4 regions of the Glutamicibacter sp. genome follow, and region 3 is predicted to be linked to each of the others. Evidence: predicted binding sites of a transcription regulator. Region 3 holds the regulator's gene; each other region holds the start of a gene.
What was found. Region 3 encodes LexA, which represses DNA repair genes until DNA is damaged. Its sites were predicted from a motif close to TCGAACANNTGTTCGA; they were not measured.
Positions count from the first base shown of each region.

Region 1: a site for LexA is predicted at 5,834-5,849, ahead of uvrA (excinuclease ABC subunit UvrA). Genes of this name have one in related genera too.
Region 2: a site for LexA is predicted at 2,015-2,030, ahead of ACRDT3_RS18490 (DUF222 domain-containing protein). Genes of this name have one in related genera too.
Region 4: a site for LexA is predicted at 5,593-5,608, ahead of ruvA (Holliday junction branch migration protein RuvA). Genes of this name have one in related genera too.

Region 1 is NZ_JBOGEG010000001.1:284,453-291,955, forward strand. It holds gene uvrC (excinuclease ABC subunit UvrC) at 1-1,471, opposite strand, end outside; gene ACRDT3_RS01535 (lysophospholipid acyltransferase family protein) at 1,475-2,146, opposite strand; gene ACRDT3_RS01540 (HAD hydrolase-like protein) at 2,147-2,851, opposite strand; gene uvrA (excinuclease ABC subunit UvrA) at 2,938-5,808, opposite strand; gene ACRDT3_RS01550 (nuclear transport factor 2 family protein) at 6,790-7,263, shown strand.
Region 2 is NZ_JBOGEG010000056.1:5,880-13,382, reverse strand. It holds gene ACRDT3_RS18500 (MBL fold metallo-hydrolase) at 99-854, shown strand; gene ACRDT3_RS18495 (lipoate--protein ligase family protein) at 867-1,922, opposite strand; gene ACRDT3_RS18490 (DUF222 domain-containing protein) at 2,094-3,701, shown strand; gene ACRDT3_RS18485 (type B 50S ribosomal protein L31) at 4,015-4,272, opposite strand; gene ACRDT3_RS18480 (TrmH family RNA methyltransferase) at 4,418-5,251, opposite strand; gene ACRDT3_RS18475 (sulfite exporter TauE/SafE family protein) at 5,256-6,053, opposite strand; gene ACRDT3_RS18470 (ABC transporter ATP-binding protein) at 6,082-6,867, opposite strand; gene serB (phosphoserine phosphatase SerB) at 7,056-7,503, shown strand, end outside.
Region 3 is NZ_JBOGEG010000021.1:46,242-53,744, reverse strand. It holds gene ACRDT3_RS12790 (class I SAM-dependent methyltransferase) at 1-168, opposite strand, end outside; gene hflX (GTPase HflX) at 495-2,156, shown strand; gene ACRDT3_RS12780 (ATP-dependent DNA helicase) at 2,149-4,146, shown strand; gene ACRDT3_RS12775 (glycoside hydrolase family 76 protein) at 4,257-5,333, shown strand; gene lexA (transcriptional repressor LexA) at 5,393-6,112, opposite strand; gene ACRDT3_RS12765 (LysM peptidoglycan-binding domain-containing protein) at 6,371-6,724, shown strand; gene ACRDT3_RS12760 (histidinol-phosphate transaminase) at 6,806-7,503, shown strand, end outside.
Region 4 is NZ_JBOGEG010000001.1:7,445-14,947, forward strand. It holds gene ACRDT3_RS00025 (RelA/SpoT family protein) at 1-289, opposite strand, end outside; gene secF (protein translocase subunit SecF) at 528-1,496, opposite strand; gene secD (protein translocase subunit SecD) at 1,489-3,231, opposite strand; gene yajC (preprotein translocase subunit YajC) at 3,292-3,702, opposite strand; gene ruvB (Holliday junction branch migration DNA helicase RuvB) at 3,890-4,939, opposite strand; gene ruvA (Holliday junction branch migration protein RuvA) at 4,966-5,583, opposite strand; gene ruvC (crossover junction endodeoxyribonuclease RuvC) at 5,692-6,291, opposite strand; gene ACRDT3_RS00060 (YebC/PmpR family DNA-binding transcriptional regulator) at 6,295-7,053, opposite strand; gene pdxT (pyridoxal 5'-phosphate synthase glutaminase subunit PdxT) at 7,057-7,503, opposite strand, start outside.

The DNA of each region.
Region 1 (7,503 bases), on a different contig from region 3:
GGTAGGAGAATCGCTTCTTTTCCTGCTCGCCGGTTTCTTCATCCACTTCCCCGGTTGCAAAGCTCTTGGGGTCGACCTTCTCCTTCAGATAGCGGCTGAAGCGACGGTAGATCACGTCGTACATGCTGGCGGTATCGTCGCGTGCAGCATCACCGGTGATGGAGAACTTTCGATATTCGCTCTTCTTGGGCAATCCATCTTCAAAGACCACCATGGATGCAACCACGTTGGTGCCTTGGGTATGCGACGCGTCGTAGCATTCGATGCGCAGCAGTGCTTGTTCGGCTCCCAGGGCATCTTGCAGCTCCTGCATGGCCAGCGAACGCGTGGTGATATCACCTGCTCGCTTCGACTTGTGCAGGCGCAGCGCTTGTTCCGCGTTCTCCACGACCGTGGATGCCAGTGCCGCTTTGTCGCCGCGTTGGGCCACGCGCAGGGAGACCTTGGACCCGCGCAGCTCAGTGAGCCAGGTCGTGACATCCTCAATGTCTTCGGGCAGAGTCGGAACCAGAATTTCCTTGGGAATCCGATCCGCGTGATCCGCGTAGACCTGGGTGAGAAGCTGCTCCACAAATTCAGCGCCGGTGGTATCTGCGACCTTTTCAACGACCCAGCCTCGTTGCGAACGGATACGGCCGTCGCGGACGTGGAATACCTGCACGGCAGCTTCCAATTCATCGCCATGAATGCCGAAGATGTCAGCCTCGGTACGGTCATCAAGGACCACGGCGTTGCGTTCAAAGACTTTGTTCAGTGCGGCAATGTCATCGCGGTAGCGGGCGGCCTTCTCGTACTCGAGTTCTGCCACCGCTTCTTGCATCTTGGCGCTCAGGGCCTTGGTGAACTTAGTCGCCTCACCGCTCATGAAGGTGCATAGGTCATCGGCCAGTTGCCGATGGTCTTCTTCGCTGATGCGTCCCACGCAAGGCGCTGAGCATTTGTCGATGTACCCCAACAGGCACGGACGACCCGATGCTTCGGCACGCTTGAACACACCCGGCGCACAGCTGCGCACGGGAAAGACCCGCAACAGCGTATCGAGGGTTTCGCGGATGGCTTTGGCCGGATAGAACGGCCCGAAATACTTCACGCCCCTGCGCTTGTCCCCGCGCATCACCAGGGCGCGCGGGTACTTTTCGTTCAATGTGATGGCAAGATACGGGTAGGTCTTGTCATCACGGAAAACGATATTGAACCGGGGATTGTATTCCTTGATCCAGGAGTACTCCAGCTGCAACGCTTCCAATTCGGAACCCACCACGGTCCACTCCACGCTGCCGGCGGTGAATACCATTGCCCGGGTTTTGGGCGTGAGCCGGTCGGGATTGGCGAAGTAGGAGGTCAAGCGGTTGCGCAGGACCTTGGCCTTGCCAACGTAGATGACACGGCCGTGTTCATCGCGGAAACGGTACACGCCCGGTTTCGTGGGAATGTCCGAAGTTTTCGGACGGTAACTTGCCGGATCAGCCATGGTCTATTTCGCGTCCGGTGGCAGCTGGTTGTAGGAATCGACGCGTTCCTGGCCGGAAAGCTCGGCGATCGCATCAACGATCCGGTCCGTGGCCTGGCGGCGCTGCGGCAACGGGTGCTTGCGTCCCAACTGGTCGAAGTACAGCGGCTCGCCATAGTGGATATGGAATTTGGCGGGCCGGAAACCCTTGGAACCCGCAGGCTGCAGCTTTTCCGTACCGATCAAGCCCACCGGCACCACTGGTACACCGGTGGTCAGGGCCAGCCAGCCCACGCCGGTGCGTCCGCGGTACAACTTGCCGTCGCGCGAACGGGTGCCTTCAGGGTAGATGCCGATGCCCTTGCCGCCTTCGACGATTTCCACCAGGGAATCGAGGGCGGCAACCGAAGCGGCCTGTTCGCCACGCTGCACCGGAATGGATCCCACGGATTCGAAGAAGGTCTTCATCACCTTGCCCTTGAGGCCCGGAGTGGTGAAGTATTCCGCCTTGGCGAAGAACGCCACGTCGCGCGGGGTCAACGCCTGAATGATCAAGGAGTCGAAGAAAGACAGGTGGTTGGAGGCGACAATGAAGCCGCCTTCCTTGGGAATGTTCTCAAGCCCGGTCACTTCCGCACGGCATACGCCGTGGATGACGCCCCGAATCGACGAACGGGTCATGGTGTAGATGCTCATCTACTTTGCACCTTCCTGCATGAGGTCTTCGTCGAGGTTAAGCGTGTTTGCCAGCTGAGCTCCGAGCAGGAGCGCAGCAAGGTCCCGGGTAGTCGCCACAGTTGTCCCTGCCTGCTGCAGTTCATCGTCCTGGGCAAAGCCCCACGCGACGCCGACCGAAGCCACCGAATTCTCGCGGGCGGCATCCCAATCGTAGTAGCGGTCCCCCACAACTACGCTGCTCGCGGGGTCCAGCTGCCCGTGCTTCAATGCCTCAGCGACGATATGCGTCTTGCTCGAACCCATGCTCCCGTGCTCGTCCGCGTTGCCGTGAATCGCATCGAGATGCTCATCCAGCCCCTTGCGTGCAATGAGCTGGCGCGCAATGTTGATTGGCTTGGCTGTGGTCACTGCGACGTAGATCCCGGCCGATCGCAATGCGTCCAGGAGCGCCGCAATGCCCGGGTAGATCACGGATTCCGCCATGCCCACTTCGGCATACCGGGCGCGGTAGGCCGCGATGATGGAGTCGATGTTCTCGTCGGTGACACCGTCAAGCGTGCGCAGCCCGATTTGGAGGGGCGGGCCTACCAGCGCTTCAACTCGGGCTTCGCCCGGATCGGCCAAACCATGGGAGGTGACCGCGTGGCGGATACCCGAAGTTATGGCACCGGCAGGGTCCACGAGGGTCCCATCCAGATCGAAGAGCACACTTGTTACCGACATATTCACCTAGCCATCTTCCCATGAAGCGGACGCGGGTTAGCAATCCATAACTGAAATTGCATATGTCGAACATTCTCCACGAGGCATTACAGGATCTCGGAGAGGAACTTTCCGGTGTGCGATTCGCTCACCTTGGCAACCTTTTCCGGGGTGCCAGCAGCCAGAATCGTGCCGCCACCTGAGCCGCCTTCGGGGCCGAGGTCGATGACCCAGTCCGCCGACTTGATGACATCCAGGTTGTGCTCGATGGTCAACACGGTGTTGCCCTTGTCGACCAATCCCTGCAGCACCTTGAGCAGCTTGCGGATATCTTCGAAGTGCAGACCGGTGGTCGGCTCGTCCAGGACGTAGATGGAGCGGCCATTGGAACGCTTCTGCAGTTCCGCAGCCAGCTTCACGCGCTGGGCCTCGCCGCCGGAGAGGGTGGTTGCCGGCTGCCCCAGGCGCACGTAGCCCAGGCCCACGTCCACCAGCGTGCGCAGGTGGCGGGCTATCGGGGTGAAGGCGCTGAAGAATTCGGCGCCTTCGGCAATCGGCATGTCCAGCACATCGGCGATGTTCTTGCCCTTGTACAGCACCTGCAGGGTCTCGCGGTTGTAGCGGGCCCCGTGGCAGACCTCGCATGGCACGTAGACATCCGGCAGGAAGTTCATCTCGATCTTCAGCGTGCCGTCCCCCGAGCAGGACTCGCAGCGTCCGCCCTTGACGTTGAAGGAGAAACGGCCCGGCTGGTAGCCGCGCAGCTTCGCCTCGTTGGTCTCCGCAAACAGCTTGCGGATGTGGTCGAACACGCCGGTGTAGGTCGCAGGGTTCGAGCGCGGGGTACGGCCGATTGGCGACTGGTCCACGTGAACCACCTTGTCCAGGTGCTCCAATCCCTGCACACGGGTGTGGCGGCCTGGCACCTGCTTGGCGCCGTTGAGCTTATTGGCCAGCACCTTATACAGGATGTCGTTGACCAAGGTGGACTTGCCTGAGCCGGACACGCCGGTCACCGCGGTCAGCACGCCCAGCGGGAACTCCACGGAGACATTCTGCAGGTTGTTCTCGCTGGCGCCGACCACCTTGAGCTTGCGCTCCTTGTCGATCTTGCGGCGCTTGGACGGAATGTCAATCTGCTTGCGGCCCGAGAGGTAGTCGCCGGTCAGCGACTTGGTGTTCTGCTTCAGGCCCTCCAGGGAGCCGGAATGCACCACTTCGCCACCGTGCTCGCCGGCACCCGGGCCGATGTCCACGATCCAGTCGGCTTCGGCAATGGTGTCTTCGTCGTGCTCCACCACGATCAGGGTATTGCCCAGCGATCGCAGGTGCAGCAGCGTGTCGATCAGGCGGCGGTTATCGCGCTGGTGCAGGCCGATGGATGGCTCGTCGAGCACGTAGAGCACGCCCACCAGGCCCGAACCGATCTGGGTAGCCAGGCGAATGCGCTGCGCCTCGCCGCCGGACAGGGTGCCAGCAGCGCGTTCCAGGGTCAGGTACTCCAGCCCGACGTCCAGCAAGAACTTCATGCGCGCGTCGATTTCCTTGAGCACCTGCGCGGCGATCTGCGCCTCGCGCGCGGTGAGCACGATCGTGGAGAGGAATTCCGCGGCGCTGCGCAGGTCCATGGCGGCAACTTCAGCGATGGAACGGCCGCCCACCAATACCGATAGCGATGCCGGATTCAGGCGCGCGCCGCCGCAGGTAGGGCACGGGATCTGGCGCATGTACTGCTCATAGCGGTCGCGGGCGTGATCCGATTCGGTTTCCTGGTGCTTGCGGTGCACGTAGGAGATGACGCCCTCGAAGCCGGTGGAGTACTTGCGCTCGCGGCCGAAGCGGTTCTTGTACTGCACGACCACCTTGTGGTCCTTGCCGTTCAGGATCGCTTCGCGGGCAGCAGCCGGCAGGTCCTGCCATTTGGTGTCCATGGTGAAACCCAGCTCATGGCCCAGGCCTTCGATCAGGCGGTTCCAGTATTCGGTGGTGGCCTTGCCCAATGACCATGGGGCGATCGCACCCTCGGCCAGGGAGACCTCGGTATCCGGGACGATCAGGTGCTCATCGACTTCCAGCTTGGTGCCGATGCCTGAACAAGCCGAGCAGGCACCGAACGGGTTATTGAAGGAGAAAGTACGCGGCTCGATCTCATCGATGGCCAGCGGATGCTCATTGGGGCAGGCCAAGTTCTCGGAGAACGCACGCACGCGCTGGGGATCATCCTCGTCCAGGTCCACGAAGTCGGCGAGCACGCGGCCTTCGGCGATGCCCAGGGCCGTTTCTATGGAGTCGGTCAAGCGCTGGCGGGCATCTTCCTTGATGGCCAGTCGGTCGACGACCACTTCAATGGTGTGCTTGACCTGCTTGGCCAGCTTCGGCGGATCGTTCAGCTGGATGGTGGTGCCGTCAACGCGGGCACGGGCGAAGCCCTTGGAAGAGAGCTCCGCGAACAGGTCGACGAATTCGCCCTTGCGCGAGCGCACTACCGGGGCGAGGATCTGGAAGCGGGTTTTCTCCGGTAGCTCCATCAGCTGGTCGACGATCTGCTGCGGAGTCTGCTTGGAGATCGGTTCGTGGCAGATCGGGCAATGCGGACGGCCCACGCGTGCCCACAACAGACGCATGTAGTCGTACACTTCGGTAATCGTGCCCACGGTGGAACGCGGGTTGCGGCTGGTCGACTTCTGGTCGATGGACACCGCTGGCGAGAGTCCCTCGATGAAATCCACATCGGGCTTGTCCACCTGGCCGAGGAACATGCGGGCGTAGGCAGAGAGCGATTCGACGTAGCGGCGCTGGCCTTCGGCAAAGATGGTGTCGAAGGCCAAGGAGGACTTGCCCGAACCTGACAGGCCGGTAAAGACAATCATTGCGTCACGCGGGAGATCTATGTCCACGTTTTTCAGGTTGTGCTCGCGTGCACCCTTGACGACCAGGCGAGTCAGATCAGTTCTTTTACTCTGCGATGAAATAGCCACGAGGCAATACTAATCGAAAACTACTTCGAATACGTGTACGAATGGACACAACTCACAGTTAATTCTCCAAACCCCTGATCCGGCGCACTGCGAGCGCTATGCGTACTCGTTCATCCACCCGAAAAGGCGACCGGCGAGCCGGCATCCCTGTGAATCCAGACCGGACCACGACGTCCCATTCGAGGTACCGGTTGCCCTTGGAACCCCGCGCTCACGGGATGGACTTGGCCGGCTCCCGCGTTTCCCGCTGGCATGCTGCTTCAGCGCCGGCACATGCCGGACCTCCCCGAAGCCTGCTGTTCCGAACTGGAATCGATAGGCCCTATGGTCGAATGCGCTGGCTGGCGAATCACCTATCCGGTCGAGATCCACCGACCGCTGTCAGCCTGCCGCACTCAACGTTGGAATACACCCACCCGGTGGCCGCCTTCGGCTCAAGCCGCATTAGAAACATCATGAACCATCCCGCTCTTGTGCCTGCCACGTGTGCGATACCTCCCCAAGATCGCAGCTATCTCGTAGATGCCAATGAGCGGCGAGCGCATGCCCCGTGTTGCACAAGCGAGAAAACGGATAAATTCGTCGTTCGACTCACGCCGTCAACCAGGGCACCGCAATCACTGATCTGCAACGCAACTACATCGCGAACCTCGCCAAACGTTCCGCCTAGCGGCGTCATCCGCGGTGTCGAGGCCATCGGACAGCAATTCTTTTCCGTGGAGGCATTCAACACCATGAAGTAGCGCCAGATCGTTTCCTTTCGCGCCCCCTCACCGGTCACTACACCGGACGAGGTATACGGAACGGCCAGCTTTCCCGTGAATCCATGAAACTTCTGTCATCCAGGTCAGCACGTGGTGTGTTCCTGTACGAGACCGGCTTGCGAGACATTTTGAAAAAGTCAGCACCAAGCAACACTGATCGAACCTATAACGTGAATCTGCTCGGCCGATAGTAGCGTTGCAAGCAATTGCAAGCCTTATGGGAACCTGGCTGCCCGCGCGGCCCGAACAACCTGCAGTCACCAATCAACTACGTCAACAGGAATTCAACATGCAAACTCTCGAAGCCGCGCAACGCTGGGCGACAACATGGGCCACCGCTTGGCCACTCAAGGACGTGGATGCAATTGTCGGGCTACAAGCTGATGACGGCGACCACTGGGCCTCGATGTTCAGACCATTGCGTGGGCCTAGCGGTCTGCGCGCTTATCTGGAGGAATGCTTCGCGGAAGAAACCAATCCGGCAGAAACATGGTTCAGCGAACCAATCGTCAACGGAAGTTCAGCTTCCGTCGAGTACTGGGTCGTCATGTTCATCAAGGACCAACCAATGACCGTTTCAGGATGCACATTGCTTTCATTCGACGATTCAGGCTTTGTAACAACGGCGCGAGACTACTCACACGTCAAAGAAGGGCACCACCTGCGACCTGAGCATCCATTCAGCGCCTGACGTCACACTCTGTCCCGTTCAAGGTTCGTTTATAGACAGCAAAGGAATGAAGGTCAGTGCAAGTCAGACTGGCGGTTCAACTGATATTTCTTTTGCAAGAACTACTCATTTTGGTCCAAGGGATATGAACTTTCCTGGAACCAAGCCAACCACTGAAGCATATTTTCACAATCCGCCTATGCTGCGTAGAGCAGCCTCCGGCGTTTATGATCTATTCATTGTGCACGAGATAACTTTGAT
Region 2 (7,503 bases), on a different contig from region 3:
CTTGGCGCATTTCTGGACCTTTGCCGAACACCTGGCCGCTGGCATACTGAAGGCATCGGGCCGATGGCGCGCTCGGCCCACTAGTTCCAGGAGTTCACTTGCCAGATCGGTTCCGCATCACCCAGCACTCCAACGGCACTTACCTGGTCGAGGGGCCGGCATCGAACTGGATCATCCTGGAGGACAACGGCGCCTACACGCTGATCGATGGCGGCTACCCCGCAGATGTGCCGCTGGTACTGGAATCAATCCGGGTGCTGGGTCTTGAAGTGAAGGACGCCGCGGCCATGCTGATCACCCACGGGCATGTGGACCACACCGGAGCAGCCGCCTGCTTCGCATCCGAACTAGGCGTACCGGTACTGAGCTCAGCAGCCGAGCATACGCAGATGACCGGCGAAGAACGCTTCCAGGTCTCCCCCTGGCAGATCGTGATCCGTGCGTGGCGGCCGCTGGTTTTCAAATGGATGCGCCATGTGCTCAAAGTTGGCGGGACCAAAGGAACCAGAGTGCCGGAAGCAGGCGTATGGACCGCCCAGCAACTGGCCGGCCTGCCCGGTGCACCGGTGGCGGTACCTACGCCAGGGCATACACCTGGCCATACCGCATTCCACCTGCCCGATTCGAAGGTTCTGGTCACCGGAGATGCGTTGATCGCCGGCCACGCGCTGAGCCATCACACCGGAGCGCAGATGCTGCACCCGATGTTCCACCACAACCGGCAGCAGGCGCACGATGCCCTCGCGGCATTCGACAGCATCGATGCTGGCTCGATCCTGCCCGGCCACGGCAAGCCGATCTACTGCCAACCGGCAGAGGCGGTGCGCACCGCCCTGGCACGGGACGCGCAATAAGCACCATCTAACTTATGGAACGCGCGCGGTCCATTCCTCGGTGGCGAACTTGGTCGCCGCCAGTTCCTGCGCCGCCAGTCGGGATTCGGCATCCAGCTGCGCGACTTTGGCCCCGGTGCGCTTGGCAAAGGTGTCCATCATGACCTTGATGATCTCCATGCGCCCCAGCTCGGTCTGGGACTTGAGCGGGTCAACGCGCTTGACCGCCGATGCGATGCCCTTGTCCGAAATTTTCTCGCGCCCAATGCGCAGCACCTCGGTCATCTTCTGCGCATCGATGTCGTAGCTCATCGTGACATGGTGCAGCATCGCGCCGTTGGCCAGGCGCTTTTGCGCCGCCCCACCGATCTTGCCCGCGGGCGTGGCAATATCGTTCAGCGGCTTGTAGTAGGCCTTCAGGCCGATGCTTTCCAGCGCTTCCATCACCCATGCGTCGAGGAACGGGTAGGAATCGGCAAAGCTCATGCCGTCCACCAGGGATTCTGGGGCATAGAGCGAGTAGGTGATGCAGTTGCCCGCTTCCATGAACATGGCCCCGCCCCCGGAAATGCGGCGGACCACCTGGATACCGTGCTTTTGAGCCTGCTCCATGTCCACCTCGTTCTTCAACGACTGGAAGGAGCCAATCACGACAGCTCCCTCGTTCCAGTCCCAGAAACGAATGGTTGGCTTGCGCTCGCCTTTGGCGATCTGGCGGGTGAGCACCTCATCGAGCGCCACCTGCTCGCTAATCGGGATGATCTGCGGGCCGAGGACCTCCCACTCATGGTCCTCCCACTTGGTGGCATGGCCAAGGGCGCGACGAACCACGCGGGCAACAGCGTCGGCATCGAAACCGAACATCACCGCGCCCTCGCGCAGATTGTTGGTTACCGCTGTGCGAATGGTGCTGTGGCTAGCATCCGCTGGCAAACCGCGGAGCGCATCATTCAAGTCATCGAGTGCATCGTCTGGTTCCAGGAAGAAGTCGCCGTTCAATGACACTTCGGTGATCACGCCATCGGCGGTATCCAAATCTACAACGACTAATTTGCCACCGACTACCTTGTATTCACCATGATGCATCATGGATTCATTCTATCCCCGGCTACCCACTAGTCGAATCCACGCATCCCCGGATTCAGCGGTTTCCAATGTCGGAATGCGACCTCGGGTAACAATCGAATAAATATTCGACAATTGCTCCACATTCCGCGAATTTCCAGGCCAAACTGTCTGCTGCTGGCAGGAGAATTAACCATGGCTATACCCGACTTCATCCATGACGACGATGATGAGCATCGTCTACCGTTGCGCCCGGCTGGCACTCGCACAGAATCCCACAAGGATTCGTTCTTCAGCGATCACCTCGAACATCAACTGTTCTATGGTCCCGTGAAGCAAATTGCAGATGAGCTCTTCGACGCGGGTCCGCTCAATGGCCCGGGCGGCGCCCTCGAACGACTGAAGAAGATCCAGCGCATGCAGAGCAGTCTCGATGCACTTACTTCTGTGCTGCTGGCCGATTCAGTAGAACAAGTCAGTGAATCATTTGCCGACATGATTGCCACTGAGCGGACCACTACCGAAGAGGAGGAACGTGAAGCTCGGAAAAGCGCCGAGTACTATGGCCTTGACCGTGGCAGTGATCAGATCATTAACTCCAACTTCATCGCAGAAGCGGCTGTCGCCTTGCGCGAGACCTCGCGCAAGGTAAGCAAGCGAATGTTCTACGCCAAGGGTCTTCGCTACGTCTGCAAGGAAACTCTCACGGCTCTGGCTGCAGGAGAGATCACGTGCAAGGCAGCTCATGACATCGTGAAGTATTCGCAGGACTTGCTCCCGGAGCAAATCATGCAGATGCAATGTGTGCTGTTGCCCATGGCGAAGACCGCATCTGATGACGCGATATACCAACGCGCACGCCGGTTCCATGACCGGATGTGTCCCGAGTCTGCCGAACGAAGGCACAGGAAGTCTGAAAAGAATCGCAAGCTCACGCTGTGGGATGACGAAAACGGAATGTCCACACTCAAGTACTACAACAACGCCGCCGTGGTTCATTCCATCAAGAACTCCGTGAAGTGGCTAGCTGATCAGCACAACGATCCGCAAGATCCCCGTACCCGGGAGCAAATAGAAGCAGATGCCTTCGCGGACATAGTCCTCTACGGCTGGCCAGGCCAGGAGGGAACACCGCTCAAGCCACGGGTATCGATCACGATACCCGCGATAGAGATGCTGGCAGATCCTTCGAGGACCGTGGCTGATCTAGAAGGCTACGGCCCCATCCCGCTGGGTGTCGCGTTGAGGTTGGCCAAGGATGCGCCTTCGTTCCAGCGCGTCTTGACCGATCCATGGACTGGCGCCGCGATAGATGTCGAGCGCAGGCGCTACCGCCCCTCGCAGGGCCTCAAGGACTTGTTACGGCATCGTGATGGGCATTGCTGTTTCCCCGGGTGCCGCCGTCCAGCTGATCGCTCCGAGATTGACCATATTGATGGCTGGGCTCACGGAGGGCACACGACAAGGGGTAATACGCATCTCCTATGCAAGCAGCATCAAATGTTCAAGCATGCATTGGGCTGGAAAGTCGTTGCGCGCCCTGACGGATCCGAGATGTGGGTGACTCCGCATGGGCTGAACGCACTTGTTATTCCAGAAAGCGTCAAGCGTGTGGATCAATTTGATCATGTGAATGATCATTGCCCGGAACGCCCTAAGATCATCCCCTTGCCGCATATTCGACTGACGGCAGAAGTACGCAGGGTACTTGGGCTCAAGCCCCTCATCGACATTCCAGACGAGGATCCTGGTCCTGAACCGCCGCCAGATGACGGCCAGAAGGAAACAGGCCGAGGCCGCTAGGCTGAATGACCGATTTTGGGTGACAAAATTTTTCAGTCACCAGCGCTTCCACACCACCAAGAACACCATTCACGCAACGGCGATGGAGCCAGTTGCTTAGCTAAATGCGGCCAAGCGGGATACTTCGACGGGTCAGTGAAATCTTTTCCAGTCATCACCGGCTACTCCGACGGCTATTGCGCCAAAGGGCGCTCTGCGCGAACGCCGCTGACAAGATTTTTCAGTCACTGATGGACAGGTGTCCTGTTAAAGCAGCAGCGGCGTGTTTCCAGAAACAGGAAACACGCCGCGAAAGCTTGCTAGGGGCGAAGTATTACTTCTTGCCGCCGAAGCCCTTGAAGCGGGCGTTGAAGCGCTCGACACGACCAGCGGTGTCCATGATGCGCTGCTTGCCGGTGTAGAACGGGTGCGAAGCAGCCGAGATTTCGACGTCGATTACTGGGTAGGTGTTGCCATCTTCCCATTCGATGGTCTTGTCCGACTTAGCGGTCGAACGGGTCAGGATCTTTTCGCCGGATGCCAGGTCGTTGAAGACAACTGGGCCGTACTGTGGATGGATATCAGCCTTCATAGCTATACACCTTTTGTTTATGGCCACTGGATTTTGCCAGCAGCTGCTTACTCGGAAATTGCGTCCCGCATTCAAGGCTCCATGAAGAAACCTCAATGCACAGACAGTCCATCCTATCGCAAAATCGACGGAGGCCGAAACCTTCTTAGCGTGGCGCGGAGCACAAATGCCAGAACGCAATTGCGCTAGCAGCACCAACGTTCAGGGAATCCACTTCGCGGTACATCGGGATGATCACGGTCCGGTCAACGGCGGCGAGGGCTTCATCGGTAACTCCCCTGCCTTCGTTGCCCAAAATCATGGCGACCTTCTGTCCAGCCTTGATCTCCACTTCGTTCAATGGGATCGCGTCATCGGTCAGCTCCATGGCGAGCATCTCATAGCCATGCTTCTTCAAGGTCTGGATGTCCTCTGGCCACGAGTGCATGCGCACCCAAGGAAGGTCAAAGACCGTGCCCATTGAAACGCGGGCGCTGCGTCGGTACCAAGGGTCCACGCATTTGGGGGTGAGCAGCACAGCGTCAACGCCCAGTCCTGAGGCCGAACGGATAATTGCGCCAAGGTTAGTATGGTCGGCGATGTCTTCCAGGATGGCAACGCGCGAACTGGCTTCAAGCACTTCGTCCAGATCCAGCGGTTCGGGACGATTCATCGCTGCCATGGCACCGCGGTGCAAGTGGAACCCCACCAGATCCTGAAGCTGCCGATCATCCCCAATGAAAATCGGCGCGTCCGGGAAACGGTTGAACTCCTCGGTTAGCTGGTCCAGATGCTTTTCGGCGAGCAAGAAGCTGCGTGGCACGTGTCCCGCGTTGATCGCACGCTGGACCACTTTGGTGCTCTCGGCAATGTAGAGGCCATTTTGAACGTCGCTACGCATTCGCAGATGCGCTTCAGAGAGCCGGAGATACTCGTCGAGGCGGGGATCAGCCAGATCCGCGACCTGCAAGATCCGTTCAGGATTGAGAATTTCTGCCACGAACCTACACCAACTTGTAGAGCATGTTGCCCAAGGCGATCAGGCCCAGGATGACGATAACCAGGCGCAGCAGCCCCGGGGAAAGCTTGCGGCCAATCTTGGCACCGGCAAAACCACCGATCAGCGAGCCGACCGCGATAAGCAGAACGATGATCCAATGGATGCGTTCCGGCGCGATGATCAGGTACATTGCGGCCGCCACCAGGTTCACGATCAGGGAAAGGATCACCTTGATGGCGTTGGACTGCTGCAACGAGGCCTGCAAGAAAACACCGAATACGGCCATCAGCAGCACGCCCTGCGCGGCGGTGAAGTACCCGCCGTAGATACCGATGATGAACACCAGGATGTACAGGATCATCGGGATCTTGGCCCGGTCCGCATCATCCGGGTCGGTACCGCCAGAAGCGGCCTGGCGGGTCTTCGCCCATTTGGAAAGGCGGGGCTGGAAGATCACCAGCACGAGCGCGCAAATCAGCAGCACCGGGGCCACGACGCCGAATACGGACTCCGGCAAGTTCAAGAGAAGCAGGGAGCCGATCAACCCACCGACCAATGAAACCGGCACGAGCTTGAGTAGGGTTTTCTTGACGCTGGCAGCTTCTCGACGGTACCCCCAGGCACCGGAGAAGCCGCCGGCAACCAAACCCATGGCGTTGGAGACAACGGCATTCACCGGAGCTATGCCCAACGCCACGAGAATGGGGAAAGTGACCAACGTGCCCGAACCGACGACGGTGTTGATAGTTCCGGCCCACAGTCCGCCAAGGAAGACCAGGGCTTCACGCCAAAATTCGATCACGTGGAAATTTCCCCTTTAGTTATTGCTGTTAGCTGCGTGCGAAAGCCGAGTAGCGTCCACCTTCACGGCGCAGGCTCAGCGGCATGCTGTACGTTGCTTCCAGATTCGCTTCATTCAGCGTGGATTCGATCTCGCCGGCAGCGACAACTTCACCATCGCGCATCATCAGGATGTGGGTGAACCCCGCTGGTACCTCTTCAAGGTGGTGGGTCACCAGAACCAGCGCTGGAGCATCCTCATCGGCTGCCAGCTCAGCCAGCTTGCCAACCAGGTCTTCACGACCGGCAAGATCCAATCCGGCCGCTGGCTCATCGAGGATCAGCAGTTCGGGATCGGTCATCAAGGCACGGGCGATCAGCACGCGCTTGCGCTCGCCTTCGGAAAGCTTGCCGAAAGGCTGGTTCATGAAGGTGGACATGCCCCAGTTGTGCAGCAGGTGGAAAGCACGGCGCTCATCGAGCTTCTCGTACTTCTCGCGCCAGCGCCCGGTCATGCCGTAAGCCGCGGTGAGCACCACGTTCAGCGCCGTCTCGTTGGCTGGAATGGAGTTGGCAACCAGGGCCGAGCTCAGGCCGATCAGCGGACGCAGATCGAAGACGGAAACCTTGCCCAAGCGTTCGCCAAGGATATCCGCGGTACCGCGGGTTGGGTGCAGCCGGGTGGCTGCAATGTTCATTAAGGTCGACTTGCCGGCGCCATTGGGGCCGATCACAATCCACCGCTGTCCTTCTTTGACTTCCCAGGACACGTCCTTGAGCAGGTCTTTTCGCCCGCGTACAACGCTGACATCTTTGAAAGTTAGCACTTCGCTCATGGTATTCAAGATTAGACTTTTCGCCCCTGTTTCACTAATTGGAAATGCCGTACGAGGCCTAAAAATCGCCGGATTGACCTGTATTGCGTCCAACGGCAATGTTAGTTCGCTCCCATCGGCCTGGTGAGCATCCCTGCGCCAACACGTCATGTTTGGTCGTAAACACCGAAGCAATGAAAAATGGTTGCATGGCTTCATCATTGGTTTTCGCATCCCGCCCCGCTCTTTCCCGAACCGACTTCACCGCTGTATTGCAGCGGGCCGTCGCCGCCGGACTAATTCCCGCCGCGGATGAAAGCCAGATCAAAACCAATGAAGAGCGGCTGGTAGCCAAGTACCGCATTGAACAGGGCGATCAGGCGCAGTTGCAGCAGGCGGCCACGGAATTCGTCGATGTGCAGGTCGCCGACGGCGCATTGGATTACGCGGACTTGTGTGTAGCTGTAGTACCTGCCGAACTCATCGATGCTCCGCAGCTGCTCTTGCTGATGGATGTAGATTCCACATTGATCAAGCAGGAAGTCATCGAATTGCTCGCCGCTCACGCTGGACGGGAAGAAGAAGTCGCTGCGGTGACCGAAGCCGCAATGCGCGGTGAACTGGACTTCGCCCAGTCCTTGATCCAGCGCGTAGCAA
Region 3 (7,503 bases):
GGTTGGCACGTACTGCAGCAATACCGCCGTGCCTTTATCCAGCCCGGCAGGGGAGAAAATTCCCGAGGCCGTCTGCACTTTGCGCAGCGAGCCGTTGAGCTCGACTTCGATGGTGCGACGTTCGTCTGCTGAGGCCGGGCTGGAGGTGAAGTAGTGATCCGAGGTCATAGGCAAAGTTTATCGTCCAGTTCGGTTACCCCAAAGATCAGCGTCGGCAACGTGAGCAAAGCGATATAGGCACGACTCGATATCACTGATAGAGTTTTCCCTATGACTTTCATTTTCGTCTAATACGTAATCCTCTTGGTTACCCGCGATTCCATATGCTGGCCGCGCACTGCTTGCGCGCCCACCTGCACGAATCAGCAGACAGCAAAGTCATCTCCCCTTCTTGGCAGTTCTTCTTTTTGGAACCCCGCATTCGCCTTTGCTCACCGGTAACCATGCATTCACCTGTCTGCTAATAGACCTTTACTCCTTGCAAAGGACCACGAATGTTTGATGAACCGACCGAAACTGAACGCGCCACGTCGCAAAGTGGGGTCCACCCGCACTATTCTGGAAAGAGAAGTACTTCTAAGGAGACCATGACTAACTCCGAGTCACACGAGCACGATTCGGCATCTATGGATGATGCCCAGATCCAGGCCGCCATCGATCGAATCCTCGCAGCCGATGATGCACAGAGCCCGCAGGTCCAGCACTTCGGCGAAGAAGAGAATTCCATTTTCGCCGGGCAAGCCACTGCGCTGAACCGTTTTTCCTCCGGCCTCACCCATTTCGACGGGGACCAGGAAGACTTGGACGATCGACGTGCGCTGCGCCGCGTCGCAGGCCTGTCCACAGAACTGGAAGACGTCACCGAAGTCGAATACCGCCAGCTGCGCCTGGAACGCGTCGTGCTGGCCGGCATCTGGAGCGACGGCACCGTTACCGACGCCGAGAACTCCCTGCGTGAGCTCGCCGCTTTGGCAGAGACCGCCGGCTCGGAGGTCCTGGACGGACTGGTGCAGCGCCGCAGCAAGCCGGACCCCTCGACTTTCCTCGGCTCGGGCAAGGCTGAAGAGCTGCGCGGAATCGTTGCGTCATCAGGTGCCGATACCGTGGTTGTCGATGCAGAGCTGGCTCCTTCGCAGCGTCGTGCGTTGGAAGATATCGTCAAGGTCAAGGTCATCGACCGCACCAGCCTGATCCTGGATATCTTTGCACAGCATGCCCAGTCGCGCGAGGGCAAGGCACAGGTTGAACTGGCCCAGCTCGAATACCTGCTGCCGCGCCTTCGTGGTTGGGGCGAATCGATGTCCCGCCAGGCCGGTGGACGCGTGGGTGCCGCCGGTGGCGGTATCGGTTCGCGTGGACCGGGTGAAACCAAGATCGAGATGGACCGCCGCCGCATTCGCGACCGCATGGCGAAGCTGCGCCGCGAGATCAAGGCCATGAAGCCTGCGCGCGAAGCTAAGCGTGCCAATCGCAAGCGCAATGAGGTTCCGGCCGTAGCCATTGCCGGCTACACCAACGCTGGCAAGTCATCGCTGCTTAACCGACTGACCAACGCCGGTGTGCTGGTGGAGAACGCGCTGTTCGCGACCCTGGATCCGACGGTTCGCCAATCGGCGACCGAAGACGGGCTGACCTACACCTTGGCCGATACCGTTGGATTCGTTTCCAACCTCCCGACCCAGTTGGTGGAAGCCTTCCGTTCCACTTTGGAGGAAATCGCCGATTCGGATCTCATCCTGCACGTCGTTGACGGGTCCCACCCTGATCCCGAAGGGCAGATCCAGGCCGTGCGCACCGTGCTCGGCGAAGTCGATGCGTTGAACATTCCAGAGATCATCGTGGTGAACAAGGCCGATGTGGCTGATCCGTTCGTTATCGAGCGCATCCGCAACAGGGAATCCAACACCGTGGTTGTCTCTGCGCACACTGGTGAAGGCATCCAGGAGCTGCTGGAAAAGATCAGCTCCTCGATTCCACGCCCCGGCGTCCAGCTTGAGGTACTCATTCCCTACAACCGCGGGGATTTGATCGCCAAGCTGCACCAGAGCGAATCCGAGATCTTGGAAAGCGAACACCTGGAAGAGGGCACCCGATTGATCGTCAAGGTGCGCGATTCCTTTGCTGCAGAGTTGGAGACCTTCAACCTTCATGGATAAGCAAGAGCAGGCCCTGGGGCTCCTAGAGGCTGCGGTCACTTCCATGGGCGGCGCCATGCGCACCGGCCAGCAGGAAATGGTCAAGCACGTCGTCAGCGCGTTGGAAGACGAAAAGCATTTGCTGGTGCAGGCCGGTACCGGAACTGGCAAGTCGATGGGCTACCTGATTCCGGCACTGGCCCACGCGCAGACCAGCGCCAAGCCAGTGATCGTTTCCACCGCGACATTGGCGCTGCAATCGCAGATTGTTGGACGTGACGTGCCGCGGTTACTCGACTCGCTCAAGGGCAAGCTCTCGCGCCCGATGGATGTCGCCCTGCTCAAGGGGCGCTCGAACTACCTGTGCCAGTACAAGCTCGGTGGCGGGTACCCGGATGACGAAGGCACTCTTTTTTCCATGGATGAGCCGGCAATACCTGCTGGCACCACTTACTCGCCGTTGGCTAGCGAAGTAATGAAACTGCGCGAATGGGCCGAAGAGACCGATACCGGTGACCGCGATGAACTGGTGCCTGGGGTCAGCGACAAGGCTTGGAAGCAGGTCTCGGTTTCGGCCATGGAGTGCCTGGGCTCGCAGAAGTGCCCGATGGCGGACGAATGCTTCTCGGAAATGGCCCGTGCCCGGGCCGCCGAGTCCGACGTCGTCATTACCAACCATGCCTTGCTGGCGGTTTCCGCCTTCGAGGGGCTTTCAGTTCTCCCGGACTTCGAAGTCGCGATCATCGATGAGGCCCACGAACTGCAAGATCGTGTGACCAGCTCGGTTTCGGGCGCGCTCTCCTCGCGCATGGTGCTCACCGCAGCTGGCGGTGCCAAGCGCCATTGCGGTGTCAACGTGGATGAGATGGTCAAGGCCTCAAACCGCCTGGAAAAGGCGTTGACCGGGTTGCCAACAGGCTTGCTGGAACACGGCCTTCGCGAAGACATGGGCATTGCCCTGAACGACATCGTGGAGCAGGCCCGGCTGGCACTGGCGCTGTCCAAGCCCGAAGCCAATGCACCGGCTGATGGTGGCCGCCAGACCGCGCGCTCCCAGCTGCAGGCAGTGATGGATGATGCGATTCGCATGCTCGAATCCGAAGAGCGCCGCGAGGTGCTGTACACCACCCGTCCGCGGGAATTTGTCGAAGGCCGGGGCTACGTCGAGGCTGATGAAAGCCAGCCAGCTACCTTGAACGTGGCACCGTTGTCGGTGGCCGGCAAGCTGCGCGAAGGCCTCTTCGACGGGCGCACCGTCGTACTGACCAGCGCCACCTTGGCCATTGGCTCGCAGTTTGACTCGGTAGCAGGCTCCCTGGGCCTGATGGGCGCCGGCGCACCATCATGGACCGGCGTGGATGTTGGCAGTCCTTTCGATTACCCGAAGCAGGGGATCCTCTACGTGGCCAAGCACCTGCCCAAGCCAGGTCGCCAGCTGGCTGCGGAGACGCTGGATGAGATCGAAGATCTCATCCAGGCCTCCGGTGGCGGCGCCCTGGCGCTGTTCACTTCCAAGCGCTCCGCCGAGGAAGCTGCAAGCATCTTGCGCGAGCGTCTCGACGTGGAAATCCTGTGCCAGGGCGAAGCCAGCATGAAGTCGCTGGTCGAGCAGTTCAGCAGCGAACGCGACACCTGCCTGTTTGGAACCATGACCCTGTGGCAGGGCGTGGACGTGCCAGGCGATTCCTGCCGGCTGGTCATCATCGACAAGATCCCTTTCCCGCGCCCAGATGATCCCATCTCCAAGGCCCGTTCCGAGGACGTGGCCAAACATGGCGGCAATGGCTTCATGCAGGTTGCTGCCACCCATGCGGCGATTCGTTTGGCCCAGGGTGCTGGACGCTTGATTCGTTCGGTCGGGGATAAGGGTGTTGTGGCGATCCTTGATTCGCGCATGGCCACAGCGCGGTATGGCAGCTTCTTGAAAGCTACCCTGCCGCCGATGTGGCCGACTGTCGATAAGAAGGTCATCACTGGTGTTCTCAAGCGCTTGAACCCCGGCGGGGAATAGCCGTAGCTAGAACATGAACTCGAGCTGTCCTTGGATAAGGGGCAGCTCAAGTTCGTTAACCCCTCTCAGCATGATGCTTCCAGATGCACTAATGTCTGTGACAAGAACTGATGCTGCTCGAATCGGAAGGCACTATGGAGTCCATGCAGGAATTGGCACGCCAAGCCGCGATCGACACCCACCGGCGCTTCGGGCGTCGTCTCATGGGGTTGCCCGGAACTTGGATTGGGCAGAGCTACAGCAGGGCGCATCGGTTGCGCGACGGAAGCATGCTCAGCAATCTCAACGGTTTCTCGCACCCCCTTGCGGAGTGGAACTATTGGTGGCAGGCACACTATCTGGATGCCATCATCGATGAGGGCCGCTCGTACTGGGCCGAAGGCAACGAACAACTGGCGCGCGAAGCGCTTGCCCGGGCCAACGGCCTATTGCGCGGCATTCGAATTCGAAACTTCGGGCTTTTGCCCAACTACTTCTTCGACGACATGGCTTGGCTTGCCCTGGCTAGCAGCCGCCTGGCAAAGTTCACCCAGCTCGCGACGGGACAAAAGAACCGCCATGCCGAGGCGGCAGTTCGGGCGCTGGGAAAGCAGCTTCATGCGGGCATGGATGAAGTGCTGGAGGGCGGCCTGTACTGGTCCAGGAAGAAGGACTTCAAGAATACGCCAGCCAATGCACCGGCAGCACTGTTCTTCGCCCGTACCGGGGAGCAGGAGACCGCACGAGAGCTTCTCCAATGGCTGGAGAAGAATCTGTTCAGCGCGAAGCGGGGACTGTATCTGGACGGATTGCGGTTGACCAAGCAGGGACACAGGGTGGAACCAGCGGTCTATACCTATAACCAGGGACCGGTACTTGGCGCGTTGCTTGCGCTTGGTGAGCCAGCCGATCTGGCTCACGCTCAAATACTTATCGAAGCGACCGCGCAGTCGCTGTCAACTGCTGCCGGAGTGCTCTCGTTCAACCGAGGGGGAGACGGCAACCTGTTTGCGGGGATACTGTGCCGATATCTGGCCCTCGCCGGTAACGATAACCGCTTGGAAGCCCAGAGCCGGGAGCGGGCCAAGGGATTGGTCATGGCAACTGCGCGCCATCTTGCTGACCAGGAACCACGCCGGCTTTCGGCGGCAGTCCAACGCTGGATGATCTTCTCGGCCGCTGCTCAAGTTGAGTTGAACACCGGCTAATAGCGGATTAAACCGGAATTGCGCTGGTGCCAGGCACCAGCGCAATTCCCGCACGTATCCTAGAGCGAGCGCATAACCGAGACGACGCGTCCCATGATCGTTGCTGCATCACCCAAAATTGGTTCGTAGCGCGAGTTCTGCGGAAGCAGCCAAGTATGCCCGTCGCGCTGCCGGAAAGTCTTTACCGTGGCTTCCTCATCGAGCAGGGCAGCTACGATGTCTCCGTTGTCCGCCGTCTGCTGGCGACGGACAACTACCCAGTCGCCATCGCAAATCGCAGCGTCAACCATTGAATCGCCGGAAACCTTGAGCATGAACAGTTCGCCGTGGCCTACGAGCTGACGAGGCAACGAGAAAACATCCTCGACGGACTGTTCGGCCAGGATCGGACCGCCGGCAGCGATACGGCCAACCAAGGGAACCATGGTGGTGTCAGCGGAAGTGCTCAGTTCAATGATCTTGGCGTCTTCGCTGGCATCTGGCTCGACTGGCTTCGAAACTTCGGCCTTCTCGGCATCTTCGGCCAGCTGCAGAGGCAGCAGGATTTCCATTGCGCGCGGACGGCGTGGATCCCGACGGATATAGCCGAGCTTTTCCAGTTGGCTCAGCTGGTGGGTGACGCTCGAAAGGCTCTTGAGCCCGACTGCGTCACCAATCTCACGCATCGATGGTGGATAACCGTTCTTGCCGATAGACCGCTGGATCGTCTCCAGGATCTTCTTTTGGCGAATCGTCAGCGAACGTGCATTCGATCGGGGAGTGCGTTGTGAAGCTGACATGAGATTTTGCCTTCCCTAGCAATCATTCGAAAGTTCGTGAGTCCAAACTGTCGGAGCTAGATGGTGAGATGTTTTCATTGCTCGTCTACTTCGAAATCTTAGTAGATAAGCGAGCTTCTTTCAAAGATTTGTTCGAAAACTTCTGGACAAGTTCCGCAAATCTCTGTTAGAACAGATATACGAGGTTCGAACAAGTTTTCGAATCTAGACTTTCGAATACAAATTCGCATCACTTGAATTTCTTGAGGAGACAAAGTCATGGCAACCGTCGCACTTGACTCAAATCAGTCCCAGGCACCACTGAAAATCCGCATCAACCGTCGCGGATGGGCCGTGCTTGTGGGAATGCCCATTTTCGCACTCACCATCGCCGCGGCTTTCTTCATCTCCATGTTTGCCTCTGACGCCCATGCCGCCGCCGATACTCCTGTAGGAGTTGGAACAGTTGATGTCACCGTTATCCCGGGGGATACGCTGTGGAGCCTGGCCCGGGATTATGCCACCGGTTACGACGTGACCTCGGCAGTTGGCCACATCGCGGAACTCAATGCCCTGACCGGCAGTGAAATCCAGGTTGGCGAAACCTTGTCAATTCCGGTCCTTGCCGGCTAGCTTCTCCCGTCTGCTTTGAATTTGTTACCTGCTGCCGTAGCGGATTCACCTGCAGGCACGCTGCGCACGTAGACTTGATGCGTGAATGACCGCAGTGAACTTTTGAGTCAGCTGCCCTTGCGTGAGAATCTCCGCGGGCTATCCCCTTATGGCGCACCACAAATTGACGTGCCCATCCAGCTGAACGTCAACGAGAACACCCATCCGTTGCCACCGACAGTCGTAGACGCCATTGCCCAAGAGGTGGCCAAGGCGGCGGCAACGTTGAACCGGTATCCGGACCGCGAGTTCACCGAGCTTCGCGAACTCCTCGCCGATTACCTCGGCCACTCGCTCACCAAGGACAACATCTGGGCCGCTAACGGCTCCAATGAAATCCTGCAGCAAATCCTGCAAGCCTTTGGCGGCCCCGGCCGTACGGTGATGAGCTTCGGCCCTACCTACTCCATGTACCCGCTGCTTGCCAGCGGTACTGACACGACCTATATCGCCGGTGAACGCGCCGCAGATTTCACCTTATCCGCCGATTCCGCAGCCGCACAGGTTCGCGAGCATAGGCCGAATATCGTTTTCCTCTGCTCGCCGAATAACCCAACCGGCACGGCCCTTGGCCTAGACGTCATCACCGCTGTATACGAAGCCATGAGCGAGCATAACGGCATGGTGATCGTTGATGAGGCGTACGCCGAGTTCTCTTTGGCCAGCACCAAGTCAGCGCTGAGCCTGCTTGAAGGTCGCCAGCGGCTGATTGTCTCGCGCACCATGTCCAAGGCTTTCGG
Region 4 (7,503 bases), on a different contig from region 3:
CAAGAATCGAGCCGGTCATCCCCATCTCCGCCAGGATCGTGGCTACGGCGACCGGGTGGGTAATGTACGGATCGCCGCTCTTGCGCTTCTGGCCTTCATGGTACTTTTCGGCGACCTCGTAGGCGTGGACCAGCAGGTCCAGATCCGCCTTCGGATGCTTGGACTTGACCGTACGCAATAACGGTTCAAGGGTCGGCGATGTGCTCGGGGTGCTCCCCCGGCCAGCAAAGCGCACCAAACGAGAGATAGAGCGTCGTTTCGAATTGTTCAGGTTAGGCGTATTCGCCATGCCCCGCTCCTTCCCGTTGCCGTTGAGTTCTTCCCGAAGCCTGCGTGAAGCCCGATGGAATTCAACGGTAGTTTCGGGCCGCCAGATCACTGGTGGCCGTGCACTGAAAAAACACCTTCTTTAGTTCAAACGTTATAGCACGTTCGCGCGGTGACAACTAATTACGCATCTTCTCGCTTAAGCGAATTGGTGCCCCCAGCAAATGCTGGGGGCACCAAATTCAGATCTTCAGATCATTTTAGGCGGCAGCCATCTTCTTGTCGTGCGCTACCACGTCTTCGTCCTTGTGGCGGAGCCAGTGGAACATTGGCGCCTGAACGAACAAGGTCGACAGGGCCGAGACGATGATACCGACGAACAGCGCCAAGGACAGGTCCTTGAGCGTACCGGCACCCAACAGGTAGGACCCGATGAACAGGATCGCGGCCACTGGAAGGACAGCAACGACCGAGGTGTTGATCGAGCGAACCAGGGTCTGGTTCACGGCGAGGTTGACCAGCTGCTCGAAGGTGCGCTTGGACTGCTGGGTGTAGTCCTTGGTGTTTTCGCGGACCTTGTCGAAGACCACCACGGTGTCATACAGCGAGTAGCTCAGAATGGTCAGGAAGCCGATGATCGCGCTGGGCGTGATTTCGAAACCGGACAGCGAGTAGATGCCCGCAGTCACGATCACCACGGCAATCAGGCCCACAATCGCAGCCAGCGACATCTTCCAGGTGCGGAAGTAGGCAGCCATCAGCAAGCCCACCAGGACCACGAAGACAATCAAGCCAACCAGTGCCTGGCGCGAAACGTCTTCACCCCAGGTCGGGCCGATGAAGTTACTGGTAACTTCATCGCTGGTGACACCGTAGTTCTTCGCGAGCTGGTCGGCGATGGCCAAGGTCTGGTCATCGCTCAAGCGCTCGGTCTGCACGCGCATGGTCCCCGGGGCAATGTTGGTGACCGTTGCCTCGGCGCCCGAAGCCACCGAGGTAACCGCCTTTTCACCAATGGAGATATCGGTTTCCTGCACGTCCGAAACGGTGAATTCAGAACCACCGCGGAAGTCGATGCCCAGGTTGAAGCCGCCCTTGACCACTGGAACCAGGATCGACAGGATCACCAGAATGCCGGCGATCAGGAACCACAAGCGGTGCTTGGAGGTGAACGGGTAGGAACGCTTGCCGGTGTAGAGCTCGTTGCCCCAAGTGACTAGCTTATTCATTGTTCTCCTCCTGGGCCTTGGTCTGCGTGCTGCCAGACTTGCCCGAGCCAGTGGTCTGCTCGGCCTGTGCACGGCGCCGTTCGGCAATGGTCATGCGCTTGGCGGCCTCGACCGAAGCCTTGGCATTCTTCTTGCCGCGGTTGGCCTCGACGTTCTCATCGAAGCGGCGAACCTTGCCTGCACCTTGGTACAGCGGCTTGACGCCAAGCAATGATGGATCCATGCCCGAGAGCGGATGGCCGTTGGCGAAGAACTTGGTGCGTGCCAGCAGGACCAGGGTTGGGTGGGTCAGACCGTACACGACGACGAGGTCAACGATTGCGGTCAGGCCCAGGGTGAAGGCGAAGCCTCGCACGTTGCCCACGGCAACGATGTAGAGCACTACTGCGGCCAGCACGTTCACGGCCTTGGAAGCCAGGATGGTGCGCTTGGCGCGCTTCCAGCCGATATCCACGGCGCTTGCCAATGGCCGGCCTTCGCGCAGCTCATCGCGAACACGCTCGAAGTACACGATGAACGAGTCGGCGATCAGGCCGATGGCCACGATCAAACCGGCCACGCCCGCCAGCGACAAGCGGTAGTTCATGCCCCAGCCGAGCAGAACCAGGCAGAGGTAGGTGAGCACACCGGCCACGAGCAGCGAAGCGATGGTCACCAGGCCCAAGGCCCGGTACTGGAAGAGCGAGTAGATGAACACCAAGATCAGGCCGATAACACCGGCGATGAGGCCTGCGGTCAGCTGGTCAGCACCCAGCGTTGCAGAAACCTGCCGCTCGGACTGGATGTCGAAGCTGATTGGCAGTGCGCCGTACTTCAGCTGCTCGGCCAACGCCTGCGAGCTGTCCTGGGTGAAGCCACCGGAAATCTGCGGACGGCCATCGGAAATCACCGCGTTGGTGGTTGGTGCCGAAATGGTTTCGCCATCAAGCACGATCGCGAACTGGTTCTGCGAACCCTGCAGGGCAATCAGACGCTGGGTGGTGTCGGCGAAGATCTTGGTGCCTTCGGCATTGAACTCGATGACGACAACCCATTCGCCGGTAACCGAACCGTTGACGCCACGGGCCAGTTGCGCGTACGCGTCCTTGATCTTGTCACCGGAGATTTCCTGCGGGCCAAGAATGTACTTGACACCCATATCGCGGTCGCAGGAGATCATTGGCTTGCTTGGGTCAGCGGCTTCGCCGCCACGGTCCTGGAGTTCCACGTCGCAGTCGTAGCCTTCGAACTCCTGGAAGAGCTCTGCGGTGATCCAGTTGGTGTCCGATGGGTTCTCTGGCTCAGCGCTGGGCTTTGGCAGGTCTTCCTTAGGAGTGCGATCTTCCTCGGGAGTCGCTGCGAAGCCACCGGTGATCAGCACCGGACGGAACTCCATGTTGGCCGAAGCCTGGATCAAATCGCGGGTGGTCTGGTCCGGAGTGCCGGGCATCGAGACCACAACGTTGCGACCGGACTGGGTGGTGATTTCCGATTCGGTAACACCGGAACCGTCCACGCGCTGGCGGATGATCTCCACCGCTTGGTCCAGCTGCTCTTGGTTGATCGCTTCGTCGCCCTGGACCCGAGGGGCCAGGATCATCTCGGTGCCGCCTTCGAGGTCGAGGGCCAGCTTCGGTCCCCATCCGGTTTTACCATTCGCTGCACCACCCACCAACACGCCGGTTGCGATGATGAAGACGATCAGCAACCACAGCAACGCTTTGCGCGCCTGCTTAACAGGTCTGATTGATGACATCTAATGTGCTTTCTGGTTCGGGTGGCTTAGGCTTCAGGCCACCGCTATGCTGCCCGGGACTTAGGCGTTGCGCTCGTCCTTGCCTTCATCGTTCAGGCGACGCAGGGACTCTTCCGGGGTTTCGGTGGTGCTGGCGGATTCAGCTGCTTCGTCGGCTACGGCCGGGGTTGCTGCGTCCTTGTCCAGGAAGGTAGCAATGGCCTGGCGGTGCAGGTTCAGCACGACGCCCGGTGCGACCTCGACCTGGACGCGATCCTCTGCGTCAACGCCGACGACGGTGCCGAAGATACCTGAGTTGGTCATCACCTTGGCGCCCGGCACGGTGTTGTTCTTCAGCTTCTCCTGCTGGGCGGACTGCTTCTTGCGGCCACGGAACATCATGAAGATCAGCACTGCGAACAGTGCGACCATCAGGATCAGCGAAGGGTTGAAGCCGCCACCAGCGGCCTGTGCGATTACGAGGGGATTCACGTATTTACCTGCTAACGAATTGTTGCGATTTGATCTAAAGTTCTGGGATGCTGTTGCGGCTATTTCTGGCGTAGAACAGCAAAGACGCCCCACCTCGCCCCGAAACGGGCATAGGTCGGGCGTCTTTAGTCTAATGCGTCACGGTGAACCGGTAGACCATTTACGCGGGCAGTGAAGTAATGCTTGCCTAATCCTCATCGTTTTCATAGCTTTGCGCACTGGCGAAGATGGCATCCTTGGGCATCGCCAAGCCCAGATGCGCCCAGGCTCCGGGCATGGCAATACGCCCACGCGGAGTACGGCCCATCAAGCCTTCACGCACCAGGTATGGCTCTGCGACAGTCTCGACGGTTTCGGTTTCTTCACCCACGGCGATGGCCAAGGTCGATAGTCCCACCGGCCCCCCGCCGAATTTGGTGCACAAGGCTTCGAGCACACCTCGGTCCAGGCGATCCAGGCCACGCGCATCGACCTCGTACATGTCCAAGGCGGCGGCTGCCGCTTTGGCATCGATCTCCTCGAGCTTGTGCACCAGGGCCCAGTCACGCACGCGGCGCAGCAGGCGGTTGGCAATACGAGGAGTGCCGCGGGAGCGTCCGGCGATCTCGGTGAACGCGGCCGAAGTGACGCTCAGATCAAGCATCATGGCCGAGCGGCGCAAAACCAGTTCAAGCTCCTTAACCGCGTAGAACTCCAGGTGGCCGGTGAAGCCGAAGCGGTCGCGCAACGGGCCGGGCAAGAGGCCCGCGCGCGTGGTTGCGCCAACGAGGGTGAAGGGCGGAAGCTCCAGGGGAATGGCCGTGGCTCCGGCGCCCTTGCCGACGATGATGTCCACGCGGAAGTCTTCCATGGCCATGTAGAGCATTTCCTCGGCCGGCCGGGACATGCGATGGATTTCATCGAGGAACAGCACCTCGCCCTCGGTCAGCGAGGAGAGGATCGCGGCCAAGTCACCGGCGTGCTGGATCGCTGGGCCGGAGGAAATGCGCAATGGCGCGTTCATCTCGGCAGCGATAATCATCGACAGGGTGGTCTTGCCCAGCCCCGGCGGGCCAGAGAGCAGAACATGGTCCGCGGTGCGTTCACGGATTTTTGCTGCTTCAAGCACCAGCGAGAGCTGCTGGCGAACGCGGGACTGGCCGACGAAGTCGTCGAGGTTCCGCGGGCGCAGGGCCGCTTCGATTACCCGTTCCTCGGGTTCGCTGCCGGCATTCGTGAGCCCGGTGGAGTCATTCATGGTCAGTTGATCCTCTCGCAGACCGCTTAGGCGCGGGTTCCGCTGGACATGCTGCGCAGTGCAGCACGCAAGATTTCTGCGACGTTGCCGGTGGCAACGACTTCTGGATCAGCCTTGGACAGCGATTTCAGGGTGCTGGTTGCATCCTTTTCGCTCCAGCCCAGGCCGGTCAGCGCCTCGATCACCTGCGGTTCCCAGACACTCGCATTGCCGCCGCCGGAAACCGGGGCCACTGGCGCGCCGGTCGGGATCAGCTTGCCGTTCAGTTCCAGCACGATGCGGCTCGCGCCCTTGGGGCCAATGCCGGAAACCTTGGTGAAAGCGGCGGTGTCCTTGGTGTTCGCCGCGATGCGGACTTCTTCCGGAGAATGCACGGCCAAGATGGCCAGGCCGGTGCGTGGCCCGATGCCCGATACGGAGACCAGGACCTCGAACACATCGCGTTCCTCAGCGGTGGCGAAGCCAAAGAGGGTCATCGAGTCCTCGCGGACCACCATGGAGGTGAATACGGTTGCCTCGCGTCCTGCCTGCAGGGTGGACAGCGTCCCGGGGGTGGCATTGACCAGCATCCCGAAGCCGTTAACGTCAATTACCGCGGTATTCAGGGCTACCGCCTGCACGGTGCCGGTCAATGAGCTGATCATGCCACTCCTTGGGATATATGTTCGATCGAATCCAGTTTATCGAAGATACCTACGAATATCGATCCGCCGCGTTTCCCGGTGGGTCGAGGCCACTGCCCCGCTGGCCGGCTAGCGGCGCACTGCACGGCGCTTCGCCGACGCCTCGGCGGCAATCCACGCCTGCTGCGCACCGGTCAGCTGCGACGAGCCACCGGCATTGGCCGCGGAGGCCGAGGCGTTCGAGCCTGTTGCCGCGCCGCGCCAACCGTGGGTAATCGCCAAGGCCACCGCATCAGCGGCGTCGGCAGGCTTAGGCGGTTCATCGAGCCGGCAGATCTTGGCGACCATCTTGCCGATCGCCGCCTTGGTGGCCTGGCCGGAACCGGTCACCGCGGCCTTGACCTCGGTCGGGGTATGCAGGGCGACCGGAATGCCGCGTCGTGCTGCCGCGGTGATCACGACGCCGGTGACCTGCGCGGTGCCGATCACCGTGGATACGTTCGCCGAGGCGAACACGCGTTCCAAGGCGAGCACATCCGGCTTATGCAGATCCAGCCACGCATCAATCGCGTTGGCGATCGTCAATAGCCGGGCATCCAGCGGGGTGCCCGGTGGGGTGCCGGCGACGGTGACGTCCACCAGCGAAACTTGCCTGTTTGCAGCGACGTCGACCACGGCGAGACCGCAACGGGTCAGGCCGGGGTCGACTCCGACAACACGTAAGGCCAAGCCTTACTGCTCTTCGTCCAGTGCGGCGCGAACTTCATCGGACAGATCAGCGTTGGTGTAGATGCCCTGGACATCGTCCAGTTCTTCCAGCGCGTCGTAGAGCTTGAGGAACTTGCGAGCCCCGTCAACGTCCAGGTCCACCTTCATTGAAGGCAGGAATTCCATTTCGTCGGACTCGTAGGCGATGTCCGCTTCGTCCAGGGCCGTGGCGACAGCGCGCAGGTCCGATGGATCGCAGACGATGGCGAAGGTCTCGTCCTCGTCCAGGATCTCGTCGGCACCGGCATCCAGCACGATCATCAGCAGGTCGTCTTCGGTCAGCTCGCCCTTAGGCAGGCGGACAACGCCCTGGCGGTTGAACAGGTACGCGACCGACCCCGGGTCGGCGATGGTGCCGCCGTTGCGGGTGATGCCCACGCGGACCTCGGAGGCTGCACGGTTCTTGTTGTCGGTCAGGCACTCGATCAGCAGGGCCGAGCCCTGCGGGCCGCGTGCTTCGTAGATGATCTCGGTGTAATCGACGACCTCACCGGTCAGGCCTGCACCACGCTTGACTGCGCGGTCGATGTTGTTGATCGGCACCGAGTTCTTCTTGGCCTTGCTGACAGCAAGTTCCAGTGCCGGGTTGCCGGCCATGTCGGCGCCGCCGGCACGGGCGGCAACTTCAATGCCCTTGATGAATTTTGCGAAGGCCTTGGCGCGCTTGGCGTCGATCGCAGCCTTCTTGTGCTTGGTAGTTGCCCATTTGGAGTGGCCTGACATGCTTTAAGCGTCTCCTCGCGTGAGATTGATGAAAAATTGGTGGATAGCAGTGCTGCCGGTGACTTCCGGGTGAAAGCTGGTTGCCAACAATTTTCCCTGGCGTACTGCAACAATTCTACCCTGTTCGTGATCCGACCCCGCTTGAACGGTGCTGATCACCTGGACGTCCGGGCCAATTTGCACGGCTTCCGGGGCGCGGATGAACACCGCTTCGAGATTTTGCCCGTTGAAGTCCAGCTGGTGCTCGAATGAGTCGACCTGGCGCCCGAAAGCGTTGCGCTTCACCGTCATGTCGATGCCGCCGAAGCTTTGCTGAACCGCGCCATCTCGCGAGATTGCAGGGTTCTCGATGCGGTCGGCCAGCATGATCATTCCGGCACAGGAGCCGTAGACCGGCATGCCATCTGCGATGCGCTCCTTGATGGGATCAGCTAGCCCGTAGTTGCGGGA